DNA from 2 places in the Paenibacillus sp. FSL H7-0323 genome. Region 1 is predicted to be linked to the other one. Evidence: riboswitches for the same ligand, from Rfam matches in the RefSeq annotation. Region 1 holds a riboswitch; the other holds the start of a gene.

Region 1 (12,743 bases):
GTAATAGCCGAGAATTAGCGAAATATCAAGCTTTTGGCTCAATGTTAGTAGAATGTGACTACGAAAAGCGTTCAATAAAACTTTGAATAGATATAGAATGATTACTCCAATGGATACTATATTCAGAGTCTTCTTTAAGCCAAAAGGAAGAATCTCATCTAGCAGAAATTGAAAATAAAAGGCTGATAATATACCTAATATTGTATAGAGCATGGATGTCAAAAAAATTCCTAGTAGCATTCTTCTCTGAGGAATAAGTAAACCAAAAAAACGAGTGAATAAACCCTTGGACTCACCGCCCTTTTTGAACTGAGGGGTAGGAACCATTAATATGAGAACACCGGTCCAGATTTTAAAGAAGTCTTCTGGTGTATATTTAACAATGCCCTTCGCAGGATCCGAAACGACAACTGTTTTTTTTGTGATTTTATGAATAACAACGTAATGCAATAAAGTTTGGTCTATGACCACATGAGCAATAGCCGGAAGGGGGAAATCTTCGAAGAATGCCTCGTGAGTCCCTTTTACAGCCTTGGCAGTGAATCCTAATTTTTCAGCAGCTTTAACAAGGCCATAGGCGCTGGTACCCATTTTATCGGTTCCCGACATCTCGCGAATTTTAGTTATAGGATAGTTGAGACCATAGTTTTTACTTATAGTGGCGAGACAGGCAGCCCCGCAGTCTTTAATATCTTGTTGTTTGACACATTGGTATTTAGTGAATGCCATATAATCCTCCGAAAAGCAATTATTAAATGATGATTTTATATTGTGACCTGTGCTATACAATGAATCATTTATCTTTGTTGCTCATGTAAAATGCAATGAAAAATCCGATCAGGCCTAACGCCACTAATCCTACGCTTAATAAAATATCTCCAGATCTATTGTCACTTCGAATAATACCTTTTGAAGTTAACATATCTAATATGACTAAAGAAAAATAGATGAAAGCATAAATAAAAACTGCTATAAATGTCTTGTTTTTATTTTTCTTATATATATATATACCTGTTAGAAAAATTAAGAAATTCATTATAAACCATTGGGATGGGAGGATTATATTAGGTCTTACAATTAATAAGAATGATATTACTAGCCCTAAAGTAATGTCTATTCTAATTAGATACGATATTAATTTATCTATTTTCAAAAAAATCACTCGCAATCTATTTATGATTATTCTCTTCTTTTATAGAAGAAAAGATGGAGACATATCCATCTGAAGATGAATGTCTCCATCAAAATTTAGAATGAAGTACCCACTAAATATCCGGCAGCCACTGTACCACTTATGTAGACAACTGCGGCTGTGGCTGTTACTGGTGCGGCAGCAACAGCAGACATGATTGTAACCATACCTAACACTCCTGCACCTACCTTGGCCCAATCAACGCCACCATCAATATTGATACTATCTTCAAGTGTAAGTTCTGAAAAACTAGGGGCATATGAAAGCATTTAATTCCTCACTCCTTATAACAGATATTTAATGTTTTAGTCCGCTACCAGTAAGATATCCAGATACTATTGATCCACCCACTGCCATAATCGCAGTAGGAATCGTTACTGGTGCTGTGGTAACAGCGGCTACCACGGTTACCATTCCCAAGACTCCATAAGCAACATTATCCCAATTTATACCTCCGGAAATCTCCATCGTTTCAATGTTGGACAATGTTGAAAATTGACTATTAAGACTCAGTTCCATTCTATTCACCTCCTTTCGAGATAGACGAGTTTTGACTAGTTAAAGAAGACTAGGATTGATGCCAATACAAATATCTATTTTTATATTTTCACTAGTACCTTCAGATAAGTTTATATTATATGCGGATGTTATTTGATGTAGATTGTTTTGAGAGATATATTTGACTAAAAATTCATAAGCAGAATTGATGCCATTCATTTTACCTTCATACATCAAGCAAATTGCATTTATTAACTTGAATTCTTGCTTATATATAAAAGGGGGATTTTTTTTAATTTCTCCTTTTACTGGTACCATAATCTCAAAATCCACCATCTCTATGCCATTATTTCGGGATACAGAATGAGTAGAAGTGATTAAAGGACCATTCTTTTGGAGGTTATAGTTGTTTAGTGAAAGGATAAATTCGTTTAGTTTATGATGTAAACAACTGGAAGGAATAGTGTTGCGATATGAGACTAAATTAAAATACTGGAATGTTTGTTTTTCATTAATTTTATACAATTCCACTGTGTTATCTCCTTAGAGGTTTCTTTTTTCTATGACTTAAGGCACATTGAATAGAAGAGAGTGTAAGGATAATTATTAATAATAAATGGGGCATCTAGCGGTTATTTAAGTTCTACAAATGTAATTATGGTCCTTATAACAAAGTTTGAAAATATCCCCCATTGGATATTTACTAATATGAATAAATATGTTAATAGCTGGTTGAATCTTCAATGTTTAAGTATATAATGGTATCATTTTACATTATAAATGATGGAAATCAGGAGGAGTTGGAATTGACAGTAACATACGATCAGACAAAACTTTGGTGTTCAGCTGAAGATCTAAAAAAGGAACAAATGGATTCTATCTCTTCATTGGGTAAAGTCAAAAGTTCAAAGGCCCCACAAAGAACGAGTGCGCACTCTTTTGAGGAGATTGGCCAGGAATCTATTTATCACGAGGCAATGATTCTTTCCCTACATAACGAGATGATTAAAATTAGTAAGTATATATCGGTAGATTTTGCGGCTTTTCTAACAGATGATATGGGGGGAATTCTCGATCTGTATTTCTCTTCAGTACATATAAAAGAAGAATTTGATAAGGCAGGAATAAGAGTTGGGAAGAGTTTTGCCAAACAGGATTTCGGGCTAAATGGTGTTTCACTTTCTATGGAAATGAATTCTATTGGAGTAGTTAAAGGGAGCGAACATACGAATTCTATATTTTCTAATTGGAACTGTGTATGTTCTCCTCTCTACTCAGATGGTGTTATAAGAGGCTATGTAGATATTTCTTTCTACAAAGGACTGCAAATCGAATTTGCTATTCCATTTATGCAACAGATAGCTGAAAACGTTACCGAGAAATGGATGTGGAGTAACCCTGAGATGCAGTTACTTAGACTAGAGTTTAGTTTTGAACAATTCAACTTGACTGCCCGAGAAAAAGAGGTGGCTCAAATGTGGTTATGTGAAAAAAGTGCATTGCGTATTTCTAACGAGTTGGGAATTAGTGAAGGTACAGTTAGAAATGTAGTGAAGAGCATATATAACAAAATGAATGTAACTGACCGTTGGCAGTTCACTAAGAAACTTTCATTTAATCCCGTACATAATCCAGAACTTCTGTATGTAAAATAGCATTTTTTAATATGAGAAAAGGAGACCACGTGTTAAGTGGTCTCCTTTATTTAGTGCGCCCAGCCGATAGTTATGGATTTCGTCCGAAAAGACAAGGGCATGATGCGGTAAGGAAAGCCAGAGCATTCATGAAAGAGGGATATCGATTCGTAGTCGATCTAGACTTGGAGAAATTCTTTGATCGCGTCAACCATGACCGACTGATGATGAAGATTTCGGCTAAAGTGAAGGACAAGAAAGTTCTCCTGCTGATTCGTAAATATCCTCAGTCAGGTGTTATGGAGAACGGGCTAGTAAATACGACAACAGAAGGGACACCGCAAGGTGGTCCACTCAGTCCGTTGTTATCTAACATCGTTTTGGACAAGCTCGACAAGGAACTCGGGAAAAGTGGACACCGCTTCGTCCGTTATGCGGACGACTGTAACATCTATGTAAAAACACTAAGAGCAGGAGAGCGAGTGAAGGCATCCGTCACCAGATTCATTGAGACAAGACTAAAACTAAAGGTGAACCAAGCGAAGAGTGCGGTGGACCGCCCATGGAGACGGAAATTTCTTGGGTTTTGCTTTAGTAGCGATAAAGAGCCCAAGGTGAGGATAGCAAAACAGTCCTTGCAGAAAGCGAAGGCTCGAATTCGGGAGATAACGTCCCGGAAGAAAGCGATGCGAACGGAAGAGCGAATCCAGGAGCTCAATCGATACTTGATGGGATGGCACGGATATTTCTCGCTGGCGGATACGCCAAGTGCCTTTAAAGCGATGGATATGTGGATTCGAAGGAGATTGCGAATGTGTCTCTGGAAGCAATGGAAGAACCCGAGAACCAAAGTCAAAAGGCTTATATCCTTAGGCGTGCCTAAGGATATAAGCCTTTTGAGTGGGGAAATACTCGGAAAGGGTATTGGCGAATTGCAGGGAGTCCAAATCTGCAACGTGCATTGAATAACCAATATTGGGAATCCAATGGATTAAAGAGTGTATTGGACAGATACAACTCCTTACGGAATACCGCCGTATACCGAACGGTACGTACGGTGGTGTGAGAGGCCGGGGGCTCGCCGCCCCCTCCTACTCGATTTATTATTGAAATATTAACCGCAAGAACAATTCAAAACCGGCTTACGCGCAGCCTGTGTCTCATCCAAACGGCTAATCTCTGTAGTATGCGGTGCGTTGATTACGATTTCCGGTGTCTCCTGTGCTTCTTTAACGATCTGAATCATCGTATCGATGAAACCGTCTAGCGTTTCTTTACTTTCGGTTTCCGTCGGCTCGATCATCATGCATTCCTCAACAGTCAGAGGGAAGTACACGGTTGGCGGGTGGTAGCCGAAGTCGAGCAATCGTTTAGCAACGTCTAAGGTGCGCACGCCATATTGCTTGAGGTTTTTGCCGGACATAACGAATTCATGCTTACATACACCCGGATATGGGATTTCAAAATACGGCGCCAGACGGTGCATCATATAGTTCGCATTCAGCACAGCATTTTCGGATACCTCACGCAGTCCGTCTGGACCATAGGTGCGGATATAGGCATAGGCACGAACCAGAATACCAAAGTTTCCATAAAAAGCTTTCACGCGTCCAATAGATTCAGGACCACCGAAGTGAAGTGAGAAGCTGCTATCTTCATTCTTCACCACAGTAGGTTGTGGTAGGAATGGAATCAAGATGGATTTTACGCCGACTGGTCCGGCTCCAGGGCCGCCACCGCCATGTGGGGTGCTCATTGTCTTATGCAAGTTCAGATGCACAACGTCAAAGCCCATGTCGCCAGGTCGGGTAATGCCCATAATGGCATTGGAGTTGGCTCCATCGTAATAGAGTAAGCCCCCTGCTTCATGCACGATCTCAGCAATCTCGACGATTTGGGTCTCGAACAAGCCGAGTGTGCTTGGGTTAGTCAGCATTAGTGCGGCTGTGTCGCTACCGACGGCTGCCTTCAGTGCTTCAAGATCGACCATTCCTTTATCTGTGGAAGGGATCGTGATCGTTTCAAGTCCTGCTGCTGAGGCACTAGCAGGATTGGTTCCGTGCGAGGAATCCGGCACGATAACCTTAGTGCGGGTCTCGCCGCGACTTTCATGGTAGGCGCGGATCATCATGAGGCCGGTCCATTCACCATGCGCACCTGCGGCAGGCTGTAAGGATACAGCATCCATGCCCGTCAGCGCGGACAGATCATTTTGCAGGGTATACATTAATTCCAGTGCGCCTTGAATACTTTCTTCCGGTTGGTAGGGATGAATTTTGGCGAAGCCGGAGAAGCGGGCAACATCTTCGTTAATCTTCGGATTGTATTTCATCGTGCATGAACCGAGTGGATAGAAGCCATTGTCTACACCAAAGTTACGACGTGAAAGAGAAGTGTAGTGGCGAATGACATCCACTTCCGATACTTCTGGAAGTACGACGGGTTCGCTACGGAGTAAACCTGATGGAATCAGAGACTCCAAGGTTTCTTCCTGTGGTACATCGCATAGTGGCAAAGAATAGGCCGAACGGCCGGGACGGCTTAATTCAAAAATTAGACTTTGCTCCGGTTTCATAAACAGCCCTCCAGTGCGCTAGCGAATTGGTCGATTTCGGTTTTGCTTCTTTTTTCCGTTACGGCAACCAGCATATGTCCAGCAAGTTCAGGATAATCACGACCCAGATCATAACCGCCGAGATAACCGTCCTTCAGCAGCTTAGAATTAATAGCGGTCACGCTGCTGCCTTCAGGAAGCTTCACAACAAATTCGTTAAAGAATGGGGAGGAGAAGGCAAGTTCAGCACCTGTTAGTCCGCTAAGTTTATTAGCAGCGTAATGGCTTTTGCGAATATTTAGTTCGCCTACGTCACGCATGCCTTCTTTGCCCATAACGGACAAGTAGACGGATGCGCAGAGAGCCAGCAGTGCCTGATTGGAGCAGATATTCGATGTCGCTTTTTCACGACGAATATGCTGTTCACGCGCTTGAAGTGTAAGAACGAAGCCACGTTTACCGTTACGGTCTACCGTTTGGCCAACGATCCGGCCTGGCATGCGGCGCATCAGGTGATCAGCTACGGCAAAGAATCCGCAAGTTGGACCCCCGAGAGAAGCTGGAATACCGAGTGGCTGAGCATCACCGACTACGATGTCGGCTCCAAGTTTGCCCGGAGTTTCAAGTACACCAAGAGCTATTGGGTTGGCGCTGACTACAAGAAGACCTTTAACCGCGTGAATCAGCGGCTCAACCGAGCGAAGATCCTCAATGCTGCCGAAGAAGTTAGGCGATTGCACCAGTACTGCGGCAGTATCACCATCGATAGCTTCAGCAAGTTTAGCTTGATCGGTAACACCGTCTTTATAGTCAATCTCCACCACCTCCAGACCCCAAGCATTAGCCGAAGTACGTAGCACTTGGCGAGCCTCAGGATGAACGGTACGGGAGACGATTAATTTTTTGCGTTTGGTAGCACCAGCCGCGAGAACCGCTGCTTCGGATAAAGCTGTAGCGCCATCATACATACTGGCATTGGCAACTTTCATACCGGTTAGTTCGCAAATGTAGGATTGGAATTCGAAGATCGCTTGCAGCTCACCTTGGCTGATCTCCGGTTGATAAGGAGTGTAGGCAGTGTAGAATTCAGAACGGGAAATGACATGGTTGATGACCACAGGGATGTGATGATCGTATAATCCGGCGCCGAGGAAGCTGGCGTGAGAATCAAAGTCGGCATTTTGGTCAGCCAAACCTTTCATGTGGCGCAGCAGGGCGTATTCATCGAGTGGTTCAGACATCGGCATAGTGCCTTGGTAACGTACCGCTTCAGGAATATCGGAGAACAGCTCATCTATAGACTGAATCCCGACGGTCTCCATCATCTCTACGCGGTCCTGTTCTGTCATGGGCAGATAACGGTGCTTCATTAAGGTTTCACTCCTTGGCTTTTTTAAAATATAAGAAAGTACAATTTTCACGCTATACTTTATCCTTCTATTTCTCGCTTAAAAGCTCACCGTCCTTATATGGACGCTAAAGGCGTTTATACTTGTAAAAAGGGGCCTTAATCACTACAGCCTTAAGCTGCTTACCGCGTATCTCCACGTAAACCTCTGTGCCTATTTCACTGTAAGCAGCATCAATCAAAGCCAACCCCAGGTTACGTTTCAGCGTAGGGGACTGCGTTCCGGTTGTGACCTCACCAATCTTAACCCCATCTGCCCAAACAGGATAATGGGAGCGTGGAATGCCTCGATCAATCATTTCTAGGCCGACAAGGCGACGGGGAATGCCAGCTTCTTTTTGCTGTATTAGTGCATCGCGTCCGATAAAGTCTATTTTGTCCAGCTTCACGAAGAACTGTACTCCTGCTTCAAGCGGGGTGATGTCAGCAGATAGCTCCTGACCGTACAATGGTAATTTCGCCTCAAAACGCAGGGTATCCCGTGCACCCAGTCCAGCAGGTGTTAATCCGTGGGGCGCGCCTGCTGCAAGCAGTCCGTTCCATAACGTTTCTGCACCTTCCAGCGGAGCGTAAATCTCGAAGCCATCTTCACCGGTATAACCCGTACGGGAGATAAGTACCTCTACACCGCAAACGGTAGCGCGTTCGATGAAATGGAAAGACTTGAGTGCTGAAATAGGGGCATCAGTAACTTCCGCGAGAATGGTCTCTGCCAGAGGACCCTGCAAGGCGAGCAAAAGCGTCTCGTCAGAGACATTAGTGAGCGTGACTTCGCCGAATTCAGAGGTCAAATGCTCTTGCAGCCACTGGAAGTCCTTGTCGATGTTGGAGGCATTAACGACGAGCATATAACGCCCTTCGCTTAGGCGATACACGAGTAGATCGTCGACAACTCCGCCATTTGGATAACAGAGCAGCGTATATTGTGCCGCACCATCCGTGAGGCGGCTGACATCATTGGTTGTCATTTTTTGCAAAAAGGCTTCTGCACCGCTCCCAATCACCATGAATTCACCCATATGCGAGACATCGAACAGCCCAGCCTGCTGGCGAACGGCTTCGTGCTCTTTCACGATACCTGTAAACTGTACTGGCAGCTCCCAGCCACCGAAGTCAATGCACCTGGACTCCGCATAAGCGGAATAGAGATCATAAAAAGGTGTTCTTCTCAAAGCATCCATGTCGTCACTCCCCTTGATCTGATTACATACGAAAAAAGGACAGGCAGAAGCAATCATGCATAAATGCACAAATCGCTTTCTGCTCTGTCCGTTGTACCTGAGAGTTACCCTGCCGTAACTAGCTTGCAGGTTTCCCCGTTGGTGATCTGACGCATCTAGCCTTGCGTCTGATGCTCTCCAGAGATACGTCCGACAAAGGTCCTTTTGCCTGAGAGATTCACCCCTGTTAGGGCTTACTCCTTCGGCGCCGTCTTCAAGTGAGACAGTCTCTCCCTATGCCATCATCCGCAATTATATTTCTTCGAGAAACGGTTATTGTCTATAAAAAGACGACAACGTCATTTCTTCTTGTATGTCTCCATTAAACGGGTATAGTCGGGCGCTGTCAACAAGAAAACGTCGAAAAAATGACAAATTTAAATTTCCTGTTAGTAATATTGACATTGTGAGCCGGGATAACTTAGGCTATAACTAAATTTAGAACTCCAAATTGGAAATGAGGCGGCTTGAAATGAGTGAAGTATTAGACAACCTTCTTTACAGCGAAGAGCATGAATGGGCACAGCAAGTAGAAGGACGAGTAGTACGTGTTGGGATTACGGACCATGCTCAGCATTTATTAGGCGACATCGTATTTGTTGAGTTTCCTGAGGTAGGATCGACCATTTCGGCCGGTGACAGCGTAGGCAGTATCGAATCCGTTAAGACGGTATCGGAGTTGTATTCGCCCGTCTCTGGGACGGTTACCAAGGTGAATGATGGATTAGAAGCTAGTCCGGAGCTTATCAATGATCAGCCGTATGGCGGGGGTTGGATTTTTGAGATTGAAGTTGATGGAGAGTATGCTGATGCTGTAAAAGGTCTGTTAGATGCAGCTGGTTATAGCGCGTTAGTTGCTGAATAATTGGAAATCGGGGACGGAAAATAGTCTGATCAAGTGTGATATTTTTAGCAGCAAGTTTCTGTGATTCGGGGACTTGCTGTTTGTGTTTCTTATGTGGATTGTGCGAGTATTCGTAAACCCAATCGAGTGGTTTGAGGGTCTAGTGGAGTATGGAATTAGGGAAAACCTCCCTCATTTTAGACGATTATAGCGTGAGAGTTAGGGTTTTAGGGAATTCCTCCCTATCATCTCGGTAAAACCACTATTTCAGACTAAAAAGAGTAATAATCAGGGAGAAATTCCCTCATTCCGCGATTGGATACGATAATAGGTGAATAATCAGGGAGGTTTTCCCTAATTAAATTGGATGAAGTCCCTTGTAAGCTCAATGTGGTAATTGCAAAGGCCCCTGCCGCCGAACTTAGCTCTGAGCGCAAGCAACTATATTTTATTCCACCTCTTGAAGCTGTCGAAGTACAATGATCTCTACGCGTCGATTTTTCTGTTTGCCTGCTACCGTAGTATTATCTGCTGTTGGTCGGGTATCGGCATAACCTGCATATTGAAAAGTGTCCGGGTTCAGTCCTTCATTATCTAAGAAAAAGCGCAGCACAGAAAGCGCGCGAGCACCCGATAGCTCCCAATTGTCGTTATAACGTGAAGCTGATGACACTGGTGTATTATCCGTATGTCCTTCAATGCTGATCGTTGCTCCGATATCTTTGAATAAGCCAGACAACTGCTGAAGAGCAGGAAGGGCTGGTGACTTCACATCTGCTTTACCCACATCAAAAAGAAAACGGTCGCTGAGCGTGATTTCTATGCCCTGCGGTTTGTCGGCTACAAATATTTGTTCACCGAGTTTATTCTCCTCCACATAGTGGGTGATCACACCCATTAACTCAGCAAGCTTCGCCTCTTGTTCTCGAAAAGCCAACTCCCGTGCTGAAGGTGTTTCATTCTCCGTTTGTTCATCAGAACCGTCATTTGGTTTTGCAGTTGCGTTCGCATTCCCATCTGTACTCTCTGGTTTGTTGTCAGGGGTCTTTCCAGCATCTAAAATACCATCCCCGCCTTCAAGAACAGTGCTGCTCGACTTGAAAGTCTGGGATAAAGAGCCGGTCACGATATTATATTTGTCAGTGTCCAGGCTGCTCATCGCATACAATATAACGAAAAATATAAGTAAAAGTGTAATTAGATCAGCGTAAGTAATCATCCAACGATCACGGCTTTCTCGATTCTCTACCCGCCGTTTGCGCCGGTCTCTTTGTCTCATATAAAACCTCTTGCTTCTGCACGGTCATCTGTGGTGGTGTCTGAAATGAAGGAGTTCAGTTTTTTACGCACCAGCAGCGGATGATCCCCGTTCTGTAGAGAAAGAATGCCTACTAGCAGCATCTCCATGCTATGCAGCTCACTTTGGCTGCGGGATTTGATTTTGGAAGCAATGGGTAAAAATATTAGATTAGCGATGGCTACTCCGTACAGTGTTGCAGTGAACGCTACTGCGATAGAGGTACCTAGATTTGATGGGTCCGTAAGGTTGCCCAGTACCCTAATGAGTCCCATAACTGTACCGATGATCCCCATCGTTGGAGCATATCCGCCAGCGGCTTCAAAAATCTTGGCGTAGCTTTCATGCTTCAATTCTTTCGCATCCATTTCCAATTCCAAAATCTGTATTACCTGCTCAGGGTCAGTGCCATCGACGATAAGCAACAGTCCTTCGCGTGTAAAAGGATCAGGATGCAGTTCCGCTTGTTTTTCGAGCATTAAAACGCCGCCGCGGCGGGCCACTGTGGCCATTGCGATAAGCTCTTCTGCTTTCTCTTCATCACGTTCAGGATTGCGGCCAAAAGCCATGCGCAGAGCGGCGGGAATGGAGCGTAGCTTAGCTGCCGGGAAGCTGATCATTACGGCGGCAATCGTACCTCCAAATACAATCAAAGCTGCATTAAGCTGCAGCAGTCCGGAAAGGCTTCCGCCTTCCCAGAGGTAGCCGCCGATTAGCGCAGCCAGTCCGGCCACTAGGCCGATTATTGCGGTAATATCCATGCTTCAAGCTCCTAACATTTCTGTGTATTATGGTTTGCATCGATCTAAGCAACACTGTATAATGAACGGGAACACATATTCTTATCTTCCATATTTTTTACTGTCGTATGGAGAGAGAAGATTCAGACAACAATTATAATATATTAATCTAGTTTAGACGATAGAGGGGAGACGGGCAAATGAGTGATATTGTCGTCAGTACGAAGACTTTTGAATTGGAGTCCGAGTATACACCCCAGGGCGATCAGCCTCATGCCATAGATGAATTACTACAAGGCATCCGGCAGGGTAAGAAGCACCAGACGCTGCTGGGAGCGACAGGTACAGGGAAGACCTTTACTGTCGCGCAAGTTATTTCCAAATTAAATCGCCCCACGCTGGTTATTGCGCATAACAAGACACTGGCTGCCCAGCTGGCAAGTGAGTTTAAGGAGTTTTTCCCGAATAATTCGGTAGACTATTTCGTCAGCTACTACGACTATTACCAACCAGAGGCGTATATTCCCTCCTCCGATACTTATATTGAGAAAGATTCCAGTATTAACGAAGAGATTGATAAACTTCGCCACTCCGCGACAAGCTCCTTGTTCGAACGGCGTGACGTTATTATTGTAGCGAGTGTGTCTTGTATTTACGGTCTCGGTTCACCAATGGAATACGGAAGCTTGCTGTTGTCCTTGCGGGTTGGGATGGAGAAACCGCGCAATGAGATTCTGAGCAGACTGGTGGATATTCAATACCAGCGCAATGATATCAATTTTGTACGCGGAACATTCCGCGTACGTGGTGATGTGGTTGAGATCTTCCCAGCCTCTCAGGGTGAACATGCGATTCGTGTTGAATTGTTTGGGGATGAGATTGAGCGGATCACTGAAATAGATGTTTTAACGGGCGAATTGATCGGTGAACGCGATCATGTCGCCATTTTTCCGGCTTCTCACTTTGTTACCAAGGAAGAAACGATGCGTGTAGCAATAGTCAATATTGAACGGGAGCTAGAAGAGCGGCTGACCGTGCTTCGTGACGCAGGCAAGCTTCTGGAAGCGCAACGTTTGGAACAACGGACACGTTACGACATTGAAATGATGAAGGAAGTGGGTTTCTGTTCGGGGATCGAGAACTATTCCGGGCCACTAACCTTCAGGGAACCGGGAGCAACTCCATATACGTTAATGGATTATTTTCCTGATGATATGTTAATCGTCGTAGATGAATCCCATGTTACCCTTCCGCAAATTCGGGCGATGTATAACGGTGACCGGGCGCGTAAAACAGTGTTGGTAGAGCATGGTTTCCGTCTGCCTTCTGCACTGGATAACCGTCCGCTTCAGTTCG
Region 2 (12,743 bases), 440 kb from region 1:
TCTCAGATTGTTCCCATACAATTGCAGAGGGGCTTTCATATAAGGAACGATATCATCCCTCATTTTGAGCATGTTTTCCAATGCATCTCCCCTAAACTGCAGAGCATTCTGAAAATTCGTATTGAGAAACAGCGAGTTAGTCATTCGTTTGATTTCATCTGTCTGATATTCGATATTGTTCCTCGTCTGCTTCAAAGCTGTCCGGACATTCGTTTCCGCCATTTCCGTTCTGGACTCTACTAGCATCGTATAAGCTATATAACCCACCAATACATCTGTCAGCAATACTAGAATGAGGTACGGTATCATCATCTTATAGGTGAACGGAATATACTTTTTACTGAATAAAAACCTCTCCATACCCATGCTCCCTTGTATCCGAGTTAATGCTAACGTTGTTTTCATCCATTCTACAATGGAATGAAAGCGGTTACTAGATATTGTGTTTGGAAAATGGGCTTTAGAGCAACACCCTGTTTTCCAATATATTTTTCAGACTGATATGAGATTTTGAAGGTCCAAACTTTATAAGGTTGTCTTGGAATTCAGCTAACTCCTCAATCGACGCGGTTTGCACCTTTATGAGGTAATTATATTCTCCGCTAATCCGATATAAATCGGTAACTTCCATAGCATATTTGCAAAAATCCGTAATCTCTTGGCAATGTTCTGTTTTTAATAGAATAAACGTAGTTGTGCCCCGATCCAGATCTCGTAGATTAAAAGCTGTATGATACCCAGAAATGATATTCCTTTCCTCCAGCTTGATCATTCGTTCTTTAACAGAGGGTTGTGACATCGAAACCTCTTTACTGATTTGTGAAATGGACATTCGGGCATTGTACTGAAGTAATTGCATAATCTTTTTATCAATGTCATCCACAAGTTGTTCCATAGCAAGCGCCTCCTAAACTCATTTTATAAAATAAACTTATTCCACTAAAATACCTTAAATTTAATAACCATATTACTACAAAACACTTATCTTATATATATATCTCATATTTTAATACAACTATAATAAGTATATATTAAAGTTGGGAGCGATTATAAATGAGTGTAAAAGGCCTTGCACATGTAGCGATTCAAGCTAAAGACTATAAAGCAACTATTTCTTTCTATATTGACGTTTTAGGATTCAAGCTAGGTCATCATTGGAGTCTGCCATCCTTTCAGATCAAAGAAGCCTCCATGCTGATTTCGCCTGACCGCAGAACCTGTATTGAGATTTTTGATAATGATGCAGTCATCGCCGCTCAAGGAAAAAAAGCCTTGTCTGATGAAGATATAGCGCACGGAGCGTTATTACACCTTGCCTTCTATGTAGATAATGTAGAGGAGATGTATCAAAAAGCCCTTGCACATGGGGCAAAGGCTTTTATAGCACCGGACTCTCTGTCTCTGGGTGAACCGCCTCTTCTAATAAAAAACGCGATCATTCATAGTCCCAATGGAGAAGTTATCGAATTTCTTGAAGAGGTTGATTTTGATATGTCCAGCAAAGTTCATGTAGAATAAACGCTAGGGAGGGTTATGAATTATAAAACATACCATTCTCAGTAAAAAGTCGCTTTTCCTCTTAATTTTTTTGATATTTCTTATAGGAACCTACTTTTTATTCTTTGGACTTCCGTGGAAGTCTCTGGCTTTAAAAAAGCAATTTGAAGTCTATTTAGAAGATAAATATCAAATCGATTTCCAGCTGGGTAAGATGGACTTTGATTTTATACATCGCACTTATCTTTCTTATGCCCATCCAGCAAATGATCCCACTCTGATTTTTTATGTAGGTCAAGATATTGAAAGCAAGGAAATTCAGGATCTTTATCCATATGAAGTTAATAAACGAAATGCTGGGAGAAAGTAAGAGAATTGAATCCTGCTTCTAGCAGATGAAGAAGGAATGATAGTATTGATCGTGATTCAAGTCATCGCTTGGCTCATCGCCTTCGCAGCCTTGTTATCCATGGTGTCGATTGTGCTGGTGAGCTGGAGGAACGGGATATCGCCGATGCCTACGTCAAAATCTGTACGCTCGGCTGTTGCCGTTGAGGTGAATCGGATTCCGGGATATAGCAGCATTGTGGAGGCGGGATCGGGTTGGGGAACACTTGGCATGGATGTTATTCGCCAATGTCCAGGCAAAAGGCTGACAGGCATTGAAAATTCCAGTATTCCCTTGTGGACATCCCAGCTGCTTGCTAGGTTCGGCACACGTATGCTGCGAGCAGACGAAGGCCAGAATCTGCTCCACGGAAGGCTTCGTTATGTACGTGGGGATATCTATAGCAGCTCTTACGAGCATGCGGATATAGTTCTTTGTTACTTATTTCCCGGAGCGATGAAACGGCTGGGGGACAAGTTCAAGCGTGAGCTACTGCCGGGCGCAGTGGTCATTAGCATTTGTTTTGCCCTTCCAGGCATGCAGCCTGTCCGTACCATAACATGCACGGACACACTGCGTACCAAGGTATATGTATACACTTTTTAATTCAGGATTACCCCACTACTTCTCTTCTGATAAGGTGGTAATTCCTGAATTTATTTCAGTTTATCCACTTGAAGTCCCCCCCTTTCTATTAACCTCTCCATCTTTGCCAAAAACAATGAATTGCATGGATTTTATACTACTACCGAGGTAAGTGATTTGTGTAGGAGAATGAATTTTATCCTAAATATAACTTTTTGGATGTCTTCTCCATCTAATTATACAGAGGGCCCTCAAGGAGGAAAAATCATTTGCTGGAAAACGAACTGGATATCAAAAAAGCGCAGAAAGGCGACCACGAGGCGTTTACCCGTCTTTTCAGGCAACTGGAATCCCAGTTGTACAGATTAGCCAAAACCATTCTGCTAAAAGATGAAGATTGCGCGGATGCTCTTCAGGAAACAACACTGAAGGTGTATAAAGGGTTGGCCAACCTTAAACAGCCTAAGTTTTTTAAAACCTGGGTTATACGCATCCTGATTAATGAATGCAATCAGTTACTTCGTATGCGAGAACGAACTATAGCTGTGGCGGAAATTCCCGAGGAACCGGTCGTTTCCTATGTGCATTTTGAAGATTCAGGCAACGTAGACCTGCAAAGCTTCATTAATCAGTTGGACGAATCCCTGCGGCTTGCTATCGTGCTTTTTTATTATGACGATTTATCCATTAAGCAGATTGCAGATGTGCTCGACATCTCCGAGGGAGCGGTCAGGGCACGACTTCATCGCGCACGGAGATTGTTGTCCAAACAGATACATCCTGTGCGGGAGGAGGGTCTTGCTAATGAATAATAACAATTTAGAAAAGCAGATCAGGGAGCTAGGGAAAGCTAATATACAGGAGCTTCCTCCTTTACTACGATCACGGCAGGATTCGATTTATGCATCGCTGGCCACCATTGTCCAGGATCCTGTGGAAAAGGAAAAGAAAAAGCGGATATATCCAAAAATCACAGCTGCTGTGACTGCGGCGATATTGTTAAGTGTTATGCTAACGGCTATCTATCCGCCTACGTTGGCCAATGCGCTCAAGCAGCTTCCCTTGATAGGCGGTATTTTTGAACGGGCAGATGATATAGGGTTACAAGCGGCCCAGCGTCTGGGACTGACTTCCCGTCTAAACAGCAGTGATACCCATGAAGGGATCACCTTGTCTGCCGAAGAGGCTGTATTTGATGGCAGCCGGTTGGCATTCTCGGTGAAGCGTGAGGGAGAAAAACTGGAAGGTAAGCTAGCCGGAGTAACGATTGGAGCGGATGGGAAGCCTTTTTTAGCGAAAGGTGCAATAACCTCTGCAGAAGTATTGATCGACGGCGCTTCCCTGGAGCAATTTTCTGATGGTCTCTGGAAAGCTATGCCGTTTCTAAGCTGGATAGAAGGTGCGGAAAGCAACACAGCTATTTTTAGACTAGTGGATTCCTCGAATTCCGGAATCTCCAACAAACCTTTTCCTGATCGATTTGTATTGACCGTAACTCTTGGCTTAAACGGTATGGATGAACCGTTTGTTCTCCAAATTCCTGCGCGGAAGGCTACGATTAATAAAATTTCCACACCTGACATACGCGCACAAGTTGGAGGATGGAGTTTGATCCTGAAAAAGCTGGAATATAGTCCATTAACGACACGCCTGTCGCTCATGCTGGAACAGGATACAGACGAAGATCATACAGCATTGAGTTTAGTGGGCTTTGAAGTAAAGGATCAACAAGGACAGGTGCTGAAAGATATTTCACAGAAAGTCCTCTCGACTTCCAATAGGTCACTTAATGTCGATTTGCTTACTGAGCCATTTGAGAAACACCCTAATATGCTCACAATCCGTGGCTATCTTTATGAGTTTGAGAACCCACAAAGTAAGAATGGAGCATTTAAAACAGACAGTTCTGGAAACCCAGTGAAGCATTATATTGACGGTCTAGAGATAAACGTGCTAGTTAAATAAAAATTAAGGAGCTTGATAATATCATGAAAAAAATGACTAAGAAGATGTCTGTAATTTTAAGTGCTGCTGTATGCCTAGGAGCGTTGGGAATGCCAGCTTTAACCCAAGCATCCAGTGCCCAACCCGCTGTTGAAGCTTCCCTGAATACAACAAAAGTGGCCGATTCACACGATCAGCTTACTTTAAAGGGCAATGCGCAGTTTGATGGTAACTATATTAAGATCGACCTGAGCCGTGAGGGATCGCTATTTTCAGGAATGCTCGCAGGAGTAACTTTAAATGATAAAGGTGAGCCCTATCTTGCAGAAGGTACTATTGTGGGAATAGACGCTAAGCTCACTCAACCAGGAGGCATTGATTTAAAAACACCACGCTGGATCAGTGACGGTGATGCCAACAAGGCGGTTGTTGTATTGCAGACCGGATGGTTAACTGAGCAACAAAAGGCAAACCTGGCTTCCTCTGAATTGAGTATCCATGTGAAGCTTAACGGAATCGATGAACCGTATGTACTTAAATTTTCTCTCAAGCAAGCAGGATTAGTGCATAACATTCAGCTGCCTGCTATAAAGAAAGACAACCAATTTGAAATCAAAACCACCCGTGTTGCTGCGGGAGAGACTTCTGTGCGTATCGCTTTAGCGGTTAAAGGGGTTGCCACCCAAGCACAGGCTTTAGGATATGACATTTATGATAATCTGGGAAATGAATTAGAATTTATTGCAAGGGATTCTGTTGCAGCAACTCAAAATACGGTTTCTGAAGATTTATTGTTCGAAGCACCTAGCTCAGCGGCAGAATATCTGATTATCAGACCGTATCAAGCCGTATTTGAAAAAGGCAACACCGGGGCTTATAAAGTAGATGCCAAAGGCAATGTAGTTAAAAATTACAACAAGCAATTGGAGATCAAAATCCCTCTGAAGTAACTTTTAGCGCAGCAAATATAAACATATTTACTAGGAAAGGGGATTACCTCTCCGGCCGAAGGCTTGAGGTAATCCCCTTCTTTCAATGGAAAGAATGTTCCGTTTTACTGGTCATTTATAGCTAAAAAGCGGATAGTAGCTGTTGTCCCCTTACCTTCAGAACTACTATAATAAATTTCCCCGCCGTACTTTTCTACGATATTAAAGCAAATCATTAATCCTAAGCCTGTTCCATTACTTTTTAATGAATAAAAAGGAGTCCCTAGCGACTTAACCTCAGCTTCCGACATCCCGCTTCCTTCATCGATGATTGTTATCTCAATAAAATTATTGTTCCTATTCGCCATAATAGAGACAGATTTACCAACATCCGAAGCCTCTAAAGCATTTTTTATTATATTAATAAGCAGCTGCTTAAATTCAATTTTATTAATAGAGATCATGCAGTCTTCTTCTACATAGGTAACAATTTGATTATCAGATAACATTGCGTAGGAATGGAGCAATCCTGTGACACTCTCAATAACATCCTTCACATCTACTTTTTCTAGTTTTTGTTCTCCATTTGGCTTTGAAAGGGTTAGAAATTGCGAGATAATCTGTTCTACTGTGTTCAATTCATCAATCATTAATTTAAATTTTCTTTTCATAGGATCATCAAATGAAGGATCCTCATCAAAAAACTGCAAAAAACCTCTAACCACTGTCACTGGATTTCTAATTTCATGCGCAACGGCAGCTGTCAATTGTCCAACCATCTTTAAACGCTCAGATTGCTGTAATTGTTCATAATAAAGCTGCTGTTTTTTCATCCGTTTAAATGATATTTGAAAAATGAAAAATAATAACACTTGAACCGCTATTATATTAATGAAATTCCCTAGAATATCATAATGTAAATATGTATATAGATCCCCTCTATCAATCAAGAGGATATAGCCAAATGTAATTACCATCAGTATTCCATTTATAATGAAGGAAAAATAAAACAATTTTAAATCAAAAAATAGAATAGAGAGTGCAGGAATAAGACAAATGAGGATATAGGTAGTCCAAGTTTGAGGATATAAAAAGAATAGCGTATAAAAATACGCAAATCCAAATAGAATGATAATCTTTCTAAAAGTATGTGTCTCATGCTTAGGGTAAATCCATAAACAAACCGTTAGAAACGCCACACATAAAAAATGAATGATATAACCAAAATCAATTCCATCTAACTCTAGAGTAGATAGTATTAATCCAGACATCATAAGAACGATGATCATTAACATTAATATGTAATAGGTTTTTCGATTCACCCGACTGTAGAACTCTCTCATGAATTCACCACTTTTAAATTGATTGTCGAAATAAGAATTATATCAGCTGAAATAGTAATAAACAATAACTGAAAAAACCAGTAAACTCAATACCCCATTTAATTTCTGAAACTAGTAATTATTGCTATAATTAATGTATTCACTTTAGTTCTGATATCTAAAGCATTAGGATGGTGTACCCTATGGTATTTGCATTTTTATTTATATTCGCTATGTACGCGGCAACTAACTATTACATTGCGAGAAAGATTTTTAAATGGTTACAACATATATTTCCACATATAAACGGGATCATATATGGAGTCATCTACAGCTTATGTGCGTTATCAATCATTATTAATTTACTATTGTCTTCTTCAGCTATGACGACCAATTCAAATATTGTTAATTTTATTGGTCAATTCGGGGACTATTGGATGGGTATCTACTTCTATTTGTTCTTGCTTTTGATCCTTTCAGATGTAATCTTACTAATTAGTAAATGGATCAAGGTCCTCCCTTCTCCTATACCAGCACGTGTTATTTTTCATACAAGGTCCATAGTATTAATTCTAGTCATAGGATTGGTGTCCTATGGGATTTATAATGCAAATCATTTAAAAGAAGTCACCTATCCGCTCCAAATACATAAAAACACTTCATTAGATCAGTTAAATATCGTCCTGATCAGCGACTTACATTTAGGCTACGTAAATGATGTAAAGTTTATTGAAGACGTTGTTGATCGTATTAATGGACTACAGCCGGATATAGTGTTGATGACAGGAGATATATTTAATGGTAACTACTATGCGCTCTCTAACCCTTCCAAAGGAATAGAGTTATTAAGTACTATTCAGTCAACCTATGGAGTTTATGCTTGTTTAGGTAACCATGATGCAGGACGCTCATACGATGAGATCGTGAACTTTATAGATAAGAGTAATATCAAACTTCTAAATGATGAGCATGTCGTTATTGATAATCAATTCGTTGTTGTTGGCAGAAGGGATTCATCACCGATTGGTAATCAAGGGAACCCTCGAGCAATTACTTCAGAAGTGATGAGTGACATTGATACAAATATGCCCGTTATCGTAATGGATCATCAACCAACCAATAGGATTGAATACGCAGATGACGTTGATTTGATACTTAGCGGACATACGCATCAAGGACAAGTATTCCCTGCAAATCTGATCACCAATGCTATGTTTACAGTAGATTATGGCCACTATCAGAAGAATCCTAACAGCCCTCACGTCATCGTTACATCTGGTGCAGGGACTTGGGGACCGCCATTACGAATTGGCACGAATAGTGAGATAGCACAAATCAAAGTTGATTTTAAATAGACGATAATTTTAGACTGATTAAAAAACATGGAAGAATATCCCGATAGCATACACAAGTTCGAAAAAGAGCATCGACCACATTAATGAGAAAATCCACCACCGTATGCGGTGGTGGATTTCTATGTCTGCCTATCCAACTGTAATATCAGCAAGCACCCTCATCGACTAATCATGCCGGATCTCCGTGTTAGTCCGAATACCTTCGAGACGTGCTCTTGGATCAGGCGTTATTCTTTCCCTCTTTCTTCTATTTATCGAATACAAAACAAATAATAATATAAACCATAAAGGCGTCAACAATAAGGCCGGACGAGTTTCATCAGCAAATAGCATAATTATGAGTATGATTGCAAACAAAGCTAGAACAACATAATTCACAAAGGGTGTAAACGGTGCTTTGAATTTTGATTTGGCCTGCAATTCCGGCTTCGTCTTTTTATATCGCAAATGGCAAATTAGAACGACGCCCCAAACCCAGATGAAACAAATGGCACTAATTGTTGTCACGATGCCAAAAGCCGTCTCCGGAATCAGCTTACTCAACAAAGCGCCTACAGATAAGACAAGCGTGGATATGAATAAAGCATTACTTGGTACATGATTTTTATTAAGCTTTGCAAAGTTGGCTGGAGCCTGGTCATTTCTGCTTAGATTGTATAGAATCCGGCTTGTTGAGAACATCCCGCTATTACAAGCGGACGCAGCTGAAGTTAATACAACGAAGTTAATAACCCCCGCGGCAATCGGAATCCCCACTAAACTAAATGTTTTAACAAAAGGACTTTCTGCCGGGTTTAGTTCTGTCCAAGCGTTGATGCATAATAAGGCAATAATAGCACCCACGTAGAAAAATAGAATTCGTAAAGGTATTTTATTAATCGCCGATGGGATAGTTTTTTCTGGATTGGAGGTCTCTGCTGCCGATACGCCTACCAATTCCACACCCACAAAAGCAAACACAACCATTTGAAATGAAAGCAGGAACCCTGAAATCCCGTTTGGAAATACTCCCCCATGTGCCCAAATATTACTGAGCGCAACCGTTCCGGTAGTTGTTTTGAATCCAATCACCAGTAAGACTACCCCGATAGCAATCAATGCGAGAATAGTGATTACCTTAATTAAAGCAAACCAAAATTCCAATTCGCCAAAGCTTTTTACCGTTAATAAATTGAGCCCTAATAAAATAATCAAACAAATGACTGCGGGTATCCATTGCGGGATATCAAACCAATATTGTACATAGACCCCAACAGCTATAATATCGGCCATAGCCGTCATGATCCAACAAAACCAATAGGTCCATCCAGTTACAAACGCCGCCCGCGGTCCAAGATAGTCTTCGGCAATGTCTGTAAAAGATTGATAACCTGCTTTAGACAACAGAAGTTCTCCTAATGCCCTCATCACAAAAAAAATAGCGATACCCACGATTAAATAAGCAAAAATGATGGATGGTCCTGCCAGCTGTATAGCTTTACCTGATCCTAAAAATAATCCGGTACCGATGGTTCCACCAATCGCAATGAGCTGAACATGCCGATTCTCTAAATCTCTCTTTAATTCTTGTGCTGCCATTTCAAACTCCCCCTTATGTGAAAAAATGTACAAGTAAAAATGATAACAAAAAAGAGATTGGATACGCTCCAATCTCTTAGGTCTAAGAATAATAAATAAAATACATTCCTTTATTCTGACGATGATCAGAATAACAAATGAATTATCTAGTACTCTTCTGTCCTTTTGCCTGAGATTGTGAACCCTTCGGCGCCGGGGGAATCCCCCACGGTCTCTCCAGAAGCTGCTCCTGCTATAGTGTGATCCATAGCAATCATAGCTTGCGAATTATTTAATTGTTATGCCGCTAACTTCATTTTTAATATTTTTCAATACTAATCATTGTCAAATATTTTGTCAATAACATTAATTACCGCTGGATTTAAACACATAATACGGATTTTTAATAAAAATGCGAGAAATTAATAGCCTAAACGAGGGTAAAATGCTCGTTTTTAAAAGCTTCTCCTCTAATTGCGATTTACTTTAAGACCCAAAAGATTACTATTTGGAGTACGTATTTCATTTAGCTTTTGAAAGCGTTTTATTAGAGGAGTACAGGTAGCTTGTTATGCATGGCAACTAAGTGAGGGGGAATTTATTTGAGACAAAAAACAAGCAATAGGTTTATGAGCGCACTCAAAAAAGACGGGCTTCTTTATATGATGGCACTGCCCGGCATATTAGCGCTGTTGGCCTTTTCCTACTTGCCAATGGCAGGGTCGATTTTAGTGTTTAAGGAATATCGCTTTGACGGAGGTATTTTTAACAGCCCATGGGCAGATCCCATCTTTAAAAACTTTCAATTTTTCTTTAACAATTTTGATACTGCAATGCGGGCGACATTTAATACGATAATGTTCAATATTTTATTTTTTGTATTTGGCACCATCTTCGCGGTAGCGATTGCTATTATGCTCAATGAAATTTCTAGTCGCCGATTCGTCAAAGTTAATCAAAGCATTATGTTTTTTCCGTTTTTTATGTCTTGGATGGTTATTGGCTCCATTCTAAATGCAATTTTGAATAATGAAACAGGCTTTCTAAATCAGATTATTAAAAGCATCACCGGTTCAACTTATGATTTTTATGCTACGCCGTGGATTTGGATTCCGATTCTGGTCATTGTGGTGATTTGGCAAAGTACAGGTTATAACTCCATTATTTATTTTGGTGTGTTGACTGGCTTTGATTCCTCCATGTATGAAGCCGCCGAGGTAGATGGCGCCAGTAAACTTCAGCAAATTTTTAAAATTACAATTCCTATGCTTAAACCGACCATCATTATTTTGTTTCTATTATCGGTCGGCAATATGCTGCGCGGTAACCTAAATATGATTATCGGCTTGACGAATATGAACCCGATTTTGTTACCCTTCACGGATCTGATCGATGTATTTGTTTATCGCAGCGGCGTAAGAAATGGTGAGATGGCGTTTGCGTCGGCGATTTCGTTATATCAATCTGTTTTTGGCTTCTTCCTTGTTATTATCGCTAACAAGATTACAAGCTGGTACGACAAAGATTCCACATTATTTTAAGGGGGTGTCTATTTGAAACGATCAAATGCTGATAAGTTAACTAATATAGCCTTTTATGTCTGCTCAGCAATATTTGCACTATTCTGCTTGTTCCCGATTGTTTTAGCGATTTCCGGTTCACTGTCTGATGAAATGGCGATCACTATGCAAGGTTTTTCGATTATTCCACGTCATTTCTCATTGGATACTTACCGTTATGTATTTTCCAATCTTGATTTTATGATCTTAAAAGCCTACAAGATAACATTGTTTACGACAATATTTGGCACACTACTATCGGTGTCGATAACAGCATGCTTTGCCTACGTCATTTCCGTAAAAGATTTTAAGCACCGTAATAAACTGGCGTTCTTCGCTTACTTTACTCTGCTGTTTAACAGCGGTATGTTGCCGTGGTATTTAGTGACCACACAATTTTTCGGCCTGAAGGATTCGTTGGCAGCATTGATTTTGCCTTATTCAATAAATGTATTCAATATGTATCTGCTACGTAATTTCTTCAAGTCCATCCCACATGAATTGCTGGAAAGTGCACAAATTGACGGCGCTGGTCATGGGCGGATTTTTATGCAAATGATGCTGCCGTTAGCCAAACCGGGGCTTGTTACGATCTCATTATTTTATGCACTGCAATATTGGAATGACTTCTATTTACCATTAATGCTCAATAATAATCCCGAGCTATATACGATGCAATACATCTTGTACAAAATGATGGCCAATATTCAATACCTTGCAGCCAATCCAAGTGGCACCATGGCAGGCCATGTTATTCTGCCCTCGCAAACGATTAAGATGGCAATTACCTGTATTGCGATTGGTCCGATTATCTTGCTGTATCCCTTTGTACAAAAGTACTTTGTTAAGGGCGTTACTGTTGGCGCTGTAAAAGGATAATAAGAAAAAACAATAGTAGTTAGGCCTATTTGAATTTTAGTAGGCTAAATATAAATTTGGGAGAGTGTACTTATGGGCAAATCGAGAAAAGGGTTCACCTTACTGCTTGCATCTTTACTGCTGGCGGGACTTTTAAGCGGATGCGGCGGCAAGTCGCAAGGGGACGAAGCTGGTAGCAACAATAGCAATAATGGCAGTGGCGATCAGCCGACCAAAGCAACGTTAGTGCTTTACGGGGAGCAGTCAAAACGTATGGCTGATTTTGCGAAAAATGAGTTTCATGACAAGGTTCTGCAAGCGATTAACGTCGATGTAAGTATTCAATATTTACCGTGGACCGAGTATGCAACTGGTAAAACCGAGCTAATGCTATCATCCGGCGAAAAATTCGCCACATATACCGATACTGCATTTATGGCAAAATCCGTTGCCAAGGGCTATTATGCTGATTTGACTGAAGCTGCTGAAAAATATGCTGGCGATTTAAAAAAGAATACGGGCGGCGATGAAGCGTTTGACATCTGGAAGGTCAACGGAAAGCAATATGCATTACCTTTCGGCAATAAACCAAATGCTGGAGAAAATTATGTGATTATTGCACGAGAGGATCTGCTGCAAGAAGTCGGTATGACCGATTTGAAAACCGTTGAGGATGTTGAGCAATTTTACAAATTGGCAAAGCAAAAATATCCTGATATGATTGGCTCAGGACGCGGCTGGAGCTTGAA

Evidence for each region. Region 1 has a riboswitch for glycine ahead of gcvT (glycine cleavage system aminomethyltransferase GcvT). Riboswitches for the same ligand answer to the same signal wherever they lie in the genome.
Region 2: it holds a riboswitch for glycine, as region 1 does, so the genes downstream of both, MHH89_RS21605 (amino acid permease) here and gcvT (glycine cleavage system aminomethyltransferase GcvT) in region 1, are expected to answer to the same signal.

Annotation. Positions count from the first base shown of each region.
Region 1 covers NZ_JBBODB010000001.1:4,336,527-4,349,269, reverse strand. Annotated here, with positions in the region: gene MHH89_RS19775 (peptidase domain-containing ABC transporter) at 1-729, opposite strand, end outside; gene MHH89_RS19770 (hypothetical protein) at 1,249-1,461, opposite strand; gene MHH89_RS19765 (hypothetical protein) at 1,490-1,711, opposite strand; gene MHH89_RS19760 (hypothetical protein) at 1,751-2,221, opposite strand; gene MHH89_RS19755 (helix-turn-helix transcriptional regulator) at 2,497-3,345, shown strand; partial or broken gene MHH89_RS19750 (reverse transcriptase domain-containing protein) at 3,414-4,390, shown strand; gene gcvPB (aminomethyl-transferring glycine dehydrogenase subunit GcvPB) at 4,439-5,899, opposite strand; gene gcvPA (aminomethyl-transferring glycine dehydrogenase subunit GcvPA) at 5,896-7,248, opposite strand; gene gcvT (glycine cleavage system aminomethyltransferase GcvT) at 7,355-8,467, opposite strand; glycine riboswitch at 8,654-8,752, opposite strand; gene gcvH (glycine cleavage system protein GcvH) at 8,979-9,371, shown strand; gene MHH89_RS19725 (flagellar motor protein MotB) at 9,799-10,629, opposite strand; gene MHH89_RS19720 (flagellar motor protein) at 10,626-11,408, opposite strand; gene uvrB (excinuclease ABC subunit UvrB) at 11,588-12,743, shown strand, end outside.
Region 2 covers NZ_JBBODB010000001.1:4,773,700-4,786,442, forward strand. Annotated here, with positions in the region: gene MHH89_RS21560 (sensor histidine kinase) at 1-360, opposite strand, end outside; gene MHH89_RS21565 (Lrp/AsnC family transcriptional regulator) at 461-895, opposite strand; gene MHH89_RS21570 (VOC family protein) at 1,054-1,518, shown strand; gene MHH89_RS21575 (class I SAM-dependent methyltransferase) at 1,904-2,491, shown strand; gene MHH89_RS21580 (sigma-70 family RNA polymerase sigma factor) at 2,740-3,282, shown strand; gene MHH89_RS21585 (DUF4179 domain-containing protein) at 3,275-4,435, shown strand; gene MHH89_RS21590 (DUF5643 domain-containing protein) at 4,459-5,364, shown strand; gene MHH89_RS21595 (HAMP domain-containing sensor histidine kinase) at 5,469-6,686, opposite strand; gene MHH89_RS21600 (metallophosphoesterase) at 6,869-8,020, shown strand; gene MHH89_RS21605 (amino acid permease) at 8,186-9,598, opposite strand; glycine riboswitch at 9,746-9,828, opposite strand; gene MHH89_RS21610 (ABC transporter permease subunit) at 10,180-11,118, shown strand; gene MHH89_RS21615 (carbohydrate ABC transporter permease) at 11,131-12,015, shown strand; gene MHH89_RS21620 (DUF3502 domain-containing protein) at 12,088-12,743, shown strand, end outside.